Chroogloeocystis siderophila 5.2 s.c.1: one gene and its partner. The protein of the gene in region 2 binds, or shares a complex with, the protein of the main gene of each other region. Links are inferred from orthologs where the notes say so. Each region holds a gene or a part of one and is shown on either strand. Other genes may lie near its edges.

What was found. Proteins that work in one complex are often made in the same cells at the same time.
Region 1: the proteins of hisH (region 2) and hisF are in contact, whole or in part, in a crystal structure (PDB 6RU0), measured with the Thermotoga maritima proteins. The link is inferred for Chroogloeocystis siderophila 5.2 s.c.1 from one-to-one orthologs. Residues at the interface, in WP_004080484.1 of Thermotoga maritima: Asn15, Arg18, Arg22, Arg117, Leu118, Pro119, His120, Met121, Gly122, Trp123, Asn124, Asn134, Gly135, Tyr136, Tyr138, Val140, Tyr158, Glu180, Lys181, Ser182, Ser183, Lys184, Ile185; in WP_004080486.1 of Thermotoga maritima: Met1, Leu2, Ala3, Arg5, Ser40, Glu41, Asp45, Glu46, Ala70, Glu71, Ile73, Asp74, Ile75, Pro76, Phe77, Asp98, Lys99, Ser122, Gln123, Glu161, Thr195, Leu196, Asn247, Arg249, Glu251.

What each region holds. Positions count from the first base shown.
Region 1 is NZ_MRCC01000010.1:78,017-81,112, reverse strand. The notes cover bases 157-2,908. They hold hisF (imidazole glycerol phosphate synthase subunit HisF), read right to left. Parts: upstream 2,044-2,908; coding sequence 1,270-2,043; downstream 157-1,269. Other genes in these bases: ruvB (Holliday junction branch migration DNA helicase RuvB), read left to right, coding at 2,118-2,908; NIES1031_RS13425 (hypothetical protein), read right to left, coding at 996-1,190; NIES1031_RS13435 (TIGR03943 family putative permease subunit), read left to right, coding at 277-750; NIES1031_RS13440 (ABC transporter ATP-binding protein), read left to right, coding at 157-271. Outside these bases: more of NIES1031_RS13440, read left to right, coding at 1-156; more of ruvB, read left to right, coding at 2,909-3,096.
Region 2 is NZ_MRCC01000034.1:10,582-13,872, reverse strand. Bases 8-2,954 are described here. They hold hisH (imidazole glycerol phosphate synthase subunit HisH), read left to right. Parts: upstream 8-1,136; coding sequence 1,137-1,772; downstream 1,773-2,954. Other genes in these bases: NIES1031_RS22750 (c-type cytochrome), read left to right, coding at 2,843-2,954; petG (cytochrome b6-f complex subunit V), read right to left, coding at 2,436-2,549; rsmD (16S rRNA (guanine(966)-N(2))-methyltransferase RsmD), read left to right, coding at 1,833-2,378; NIES1031_RS22770 (pyroglutamyl-peptidase I family protein), read right to left, coding at 443-970; NIES1031_RS22775 (DUF3370 domain-containing protein), read right to left, coding at 8-356. Outside these bases: more of NIES1031_RS22775, read right to left, coding at 1-7; more of NIES1031_RS22750, read left to right, coding at 2,955-3,217. UniProt on the Escherichia coli protein: IGPS catalyzes the conversion of PRFAR and glutamine to IGP, AICAR and glutamate. The HisH subunit catalyzes the hydrolysis of glutamine to glutamate and ammonia as part of the synthesis of IGP and AICAR.

The DNA.
Region 1 (3,096 bases), on a different replicon or contig from region 2:
CGATATTTGGGAAGGGACAAACAAAACAGTTATCTTTGTCACGCACCACATTGATGAAGCAGTTTTTTTAGCAGATCGCGTGATAATTCTCACAGCGCGTCCAGGCAGGGTACTAGAAAGTGTCAAAATTAATATGCCACGTCCGCGTGATGTGATTAGCGCAGAGTTTGAACGTCATCGTGCTATGTTTATCGAACATTTACGTTCTGAAGTTACAAAAGCCTTTGCCGAACAAGAATTAGCCGAAATGCTCGACACTCGTATAAAGTAACCGCAATGCACAAATCACTTCAGTTGCTACAAGACTTTGCCAAACGAGTGACAGGAATTGCACTTACAGAAAAACCAGCAATTGATATTTGGCAATATGCTGAATCAGCTCATGAAGAATCAAATCCATACAAACGCAATATCTTACAGTGGCGGCGTTTAATTTCCTCAGTTAAAGATCCTTTAGAAACTTTTCCTGGCGAACCCGTCGATCTCATAGGATTCGTACAGCAAACAAAATCGCCTGAACAATTCATCCTTGTGCGACACGTCATTCGTTGCTGTTTAGCAGATACAGTACCGCTTGGACTACCTGTTTACACAACTGATGCAGCAATGTTTACTCCTAACTCCTGGTTGAGAGTACAAGGTCATTTTGAAGTTCAAAACATCCAAGCCAAACCAACGTTAGTCATCGTTCCCAAAAAAATTAAATCAATTTCTCAACCCAAAAAAAGATACATCAACGGCGTATTCTAGATATATCTATTCTAGACATCGCATACCTATAGCAATTCGAGAAAATCTCCCGATCTCTTTCATTTGTGTTCTTTGCGCCCTACCTTGGGGGAAGGCTATGCCTATGTGGTTCGTTCAAAAATGGAGCTAAGCGGATTCGAACCGCTGACCCCCTCAATGCCATTGAGGTGCTCTACCAACTGAGCTATAACCCCTTGAGCGTTTCGTATTATGACCGAATAAGGCTGATATTGTCAAGTTAGCGGTTATCCTGAAGCACTCAACAGATACGTCATGCAGTTACCCATGAGAAAATAGACTACCAACATCGCCGCTGCGGCAAGCGCGACTAGAGTTCCTGCTAACATCAAAGAGAACTCTTTGTGATAGAACGCTTCTTCCATCAAATGCAGTGACCAAGCCACTAACGCTACGTCGAATATGAGAATTGGTATCAGCATTTTTGAAAAAATTAATTCTTATTCATATATCTTAACAAGGAAAGTTACAATGTGCCGGAAACGAAATATGAGTAAATTGTTAAGCTACTAAACGGACAGAGCAACCGCGATCGCGCAAATAGTCTTTAATTTCTCCAACACTTAATTGACCGTAATGTAACAGTGATGCGAGTAACGCGGCTTCGGCTTTACCTTGAGTCAGCGCTGCATGAATATGTTCGCAATTACCAGCACCACCAGAGGCGATAACAGGAATTTCAACAGCCTCCGCGATCGCCCGCGTTAATTCCAAGTCATATCCCGCTTGCGTCCCATCCGCATCCATACTCGTTACAAGTAACTCACCCGCCCCCCGCTGGGCAACTTCTTTTGCCCAAGCAAGCGCATCGATGCCAGTATTTTCGCGTCCGCCCCGAACATACACATCCCAGCCAGGGTTAGCTGTATCTTGCCTTTGTCGTGCATCTATAGCAATGACTATACACTGATTGCCAAAGCGATCGCTCGCGCGGTCAATCAAGTCAGGTTGTCGTACAGCAGCCGAGTTGATACTGACCTTATCGGCTCCGGCTCTTAACAAACTTTTAATTTGTTCTAAGGATTGAATTCCACCACCAACCGTCAAAGGCATAAACACTTGCTCCGCCGTACGATACACCACATCGATAATAATGTCGCGGTCTTCATGCGTTGCGGTAATATCGAGGAACACGAGTTCATCCGCCCCCGCTTCGTTGTAAACTTTGGCAAGTTCAACCGGATCGCCTGCATCTTGTAGATTGACAAAGTTCACTCCTTTAACGACTCTCCCTGCTTTGACATCCAAACAAGGAAGAATTCTTTTTGCTAGCATTGTCTGCTCCTGTGTTAGTAGTGTAACGATCAAAGCACAATTAATTTATATGACCGATTTTTAATTTTCTAATCATGGCGATAATTTCTTCTAAGCAATCTCACTCGGAACCCGAACGCCGCAATCCTCGAACCACACGCCCGCGCGAGGAACTTTTACAACCAAAAGCGATGGTAGATGAGCATGGTAAACAAGAAGAAAGCATTCGCCCCCAAAAATTTGCTGATTACATTGGTCAGAAAGACTTAAAAGAAGTTCTCGATATTGCCCTAAAAGCGGCAAAAGCTAGAGGTGAAACCCTCGACCACTTGCTATTGTATGGTCCCCCTGGGTTAGGAAAAACCACAATGGCGCTGATTTTAGCCGCAGAAATGGGTGTCAATTGCAAAATCACTAGTGCGCCAGCCTTAGAACGTCCACGAGATATTGTAGGGCTTCTTGTCGGGTTGCAGCCAGGCGACGTGTTATTTATCGATGAAATTCATCGGCTATCGCGCATGGCAGAAGAAATTTTGTATCCGGCGATGGAAGATTTTCGCGTTGATATTACCACGGGTAAAGGTGCAAGTGCCAAATCGCGCAGTATCCCCTTGCAACGGTTTACTTTAGTGGGGGCGACAACACGCGCTGGTTCGCTATCATCACCATTACGCGATCGCTTTGGATTAGTGCAACGATTGCGATTTTATCAACCTGACGAACTCAGTCAAATTGTTTTGCGCACCGCGCAGCTACTCCAAACTGCGATTACCGATGATGGGGCGCTAGAAATTGCACGGCGATCGCGCGGAACACCAAGAATCGCCAATCGCTTACTCAAACGCGTGCGCGACTACGCCGAAGTGAAATCTGCGGGATCAATCGACCAAAGTGTTGCAGCCGAAGCTTTAACTTTATTTCAAGTCGATCCTTGCGGTCTCGATTGGACAGATCGCCAAATGCTTACCGTGATGATTGAACAGTTTAATGGAGGACCTGTAGGAATTGAAACAATGGCAGCAGCAACGGGAGAAGATACGCAAACAATTGAGGAAGTATATGAACCGTATTTGA
Region 2 (3,291 bases):
AAAACATCGACTGTAACAGGTTGCGTACTTGGATTATGCAGCAAAACTCCCAGATAAAGCGTGCGTAAGTCTTCTGGAGAAGTTGCTTTAGCGATGTGATGCGCAAAAATATCAAATCGTCCTTGAAACGGGAAGTTGAGGTGCACATTCGCGGTTTGTTTTCCAGTGGGAGGAAACGTAGATAATAAAATTCCCTCAGTTTGGACGACTTCGGGGCTATTGCTATTAAAGACGGGAACGCGATCTAAAGATCCTGGTAAGGGACGTACTTGTTGCGGCTGTACGATTTCTTGTTGCGGTGGCGTTGGTGCAGGTGTAGCTTGAGCAAATGTGAATACGGGTAACAATGGCAGCATAACAGCAGTCATAGAATGAGGGTCAGAAAAGTTGTCTCGACCCTTTTGTTAAGTTGTAGTTAATTCAAAATAAGACACAACATAGCTCATAAAAGTGCCATCCTTTGAATAATTAATATGAAGTCTTTTGTTACTTGTTGGATATTCTCGTCTGTCAAAATTGGTACGTGAACAAAAAGACAATGGCTGTTTAACTTCTGTGTTGTGATATGGTTCAAAACAGCAAAATAAAGTCCTTCACAAACAAATTTTCCGGCATCGTGACTGATTTGGGTTACAGAAAGCTCAGCAATCAGTTGTTCTAAATCAATTGGCGATCGCAAAGCGATATTTCCACAAGTGGCACGAGATTCTACAGTTAATTGTGATCGGCTTTCTGCCATACCACAACAAATAATCGCATTGGGTTGAATTTCAGTAATTTTACTGATGACATAATTGCTGGCTTGTTGAGTATCAACAGGTAGTCTTCTTAAAACGGTTAGTAGCGGTAGTTTTAAATCGCTATTTGTAAGATATAGCTCGTGGATTTTGGCAATGAGATCGTCGGATGAATTGGATTTTTGATGAGGTAGCCATGTTGTAAATGAAGTTAGCAGAATTTGAGGAGGCATTTGAGTTGTAAGCTTTTTTTGAAAGGAACCACAAAGTACACGAAGGTTAGAGAGGGATTCGCATGAGAATTATGTAGGATTGCTATGCTGTTAGGGTGTGGTTTAAGAGTGAGTTAGTTTCACTTACAATAAATTTAGTGGGTAATAATTAAAGGGGGTCTGCCCGATGGCAGCGATCGCAGTTATAGACTACGACATGGGTAATCTGCACTCAGTCTGTAAAGGTTTAGAAAAAGCTGGCGCGACTCCGAAAATTACTGACTCAGCTATAGAATTAGCAAAAGCTGATGCTGTATTGTTACCTGGTGTCGGCGCATTCGATCCTGCTGTACAGCATTTAAGATCCCGTGACTTGGTGGAACCAATCAAAGATGCGATCGCAAGCGGTAAACCGTTTCTTGGTATTTGTTTGGGGCTACAAGTCTTGTTTGATAGTAGTGAAGAAGGTGTAGAGCCTGGTTTGGGAATTATTTCTGGTACAGTACGGCGCTTTAGCAGCGAACCAGGAATTACGATTCCGCATATGGGTTGGAATCAATTAGAATTTACTCAACCTCATTGTCCCTTATGGCAAAATTTACCAGCGCAGCCTTGGGTTTATTTTGTCCATTCCTACTATGTCGAGCCTGAAGATTCTACAATTCAAGCTGCAACGGTAACGCATGGTAGTCAAAGTGTTACAGCAGCGATCGCCCGTGACAATCTTATGGCAATGCAATTTCACCCTGAAAAATCTTCAACTGCTGGGTTGCAAATCCTCTCCAACTTCGTGCAGCAAGTTCGCACTGTCGTACCAGTGTAGATATACATTGCTGTAGAGTAGATGCTAGTTACAATTTTCCTAACTCCTAGCCCCTCTTTAATGCGAATTCACGGCAATCGTCTCATCAAAACATTACCAGGGAGAGACACCCGACCAACAACAGGAAGGGTACGCGAAGCCGTCTTTAATATTTGGCAAGGTGCGATCGCTGGTAGTCGTTGGTTGGACCTTTGTGCGGGTAACGGTTCAATGGGCGCAGAAGCGTTATGTCGTGGTGCAGCTTTAGTGGTGGGAATTGAGCAATCAAGCCGTGCCTGTACAATTATTAAAGAAAATTGGCAACGAGTAGCACAGCCAGAGCAAACCTTTCAAGTTTTGCGCGGAGATGTCGTGCAGCGGTTAAAAACACTTTCAGGACAACAGTTTGATCGCATCTACTTCGACCCACCTTATGCCAGTGATATATATTTACCAGTCATGCAGGCGATCGCACACTATCAATTATTGCATCACAATGGCGAACTTGCGGTAGAACATCATCCCGATCTGCCCAAGTTGCAACCTTCTACACTAGAAATCTGTCGAGAAAAAGTTTACGGAAATAGTGCTGTTACTTTCTATTGTGTAGTCAACCTAAAGCCTTAAAAACCCTTCTAAAACAATTAGAAGGGCTAGCAGTCTTGAGCGGATGGCTATTGCAGCTTATAAACCCAATTGTTTGCCTCGCTTATATTGCTGATACGCAGCAAAAAATAAACCAGCCAAAGTAATCACTATTAAGCCCAGAACAATACCATCGAGTAGTGGTTCAACCATGTCATATCTCCTGTTGCGATCGCATAAAAGCGCTGCGCTACGCGCAATCACGCTTCGTGGCTTAGACTGTAAAAGGTTTAATTGACCCAATAGTAGCCAACAATCATAGACTTTTACCAGCATACACTGAATTAGCGTTAGGAGAAAACCAGAGCGTTAGTTAATTTATCTACACAAAACTTAACTGCACAGGCTGATTTAATTGACTTTGCTTGCGAACACTATCAAGAACTTTTAAGCTATGTGTTAGGAGATAAATATTTTTGTGAATTCTCAATTCAAGTAATCAGCTTTTGGCTAATCAGCTCGCTAAACCAGAAATTCTACTCCAACGGCTTGCGTTCATCGCTTTGGCGATTTTGCTAGCTACAATTTTAGTTGTTGTAGGTGTGCATAGGGTAAGAGTTTCTGAACCTTATGTTAAGAATGTTTTGTCACTAACAGGAGATCCGGTACAAGGAAATGCAATTTTTCAAATGAACTGTGCGGGTTGTCATGGTTGGCAAGCCGATGGTAACGTTGGTCCTAGTTTGCAAGGTGTTTCTAAGCGTAAATCTCGTTTTGGTCTGATTCATCAAGTCATCAGCGGTGATACACCACCTATGCCACAGTTCAAACCAAGTCCGAAAGAAATGGCAGACTTGTTAAGTTACTTGGAAACGCTTTGAGAAATGATCGCAAGTTTACCAGATATTGAATCACCTTTCCTACTCAACCAAGTCTTTACACAAGGGCAGATTTT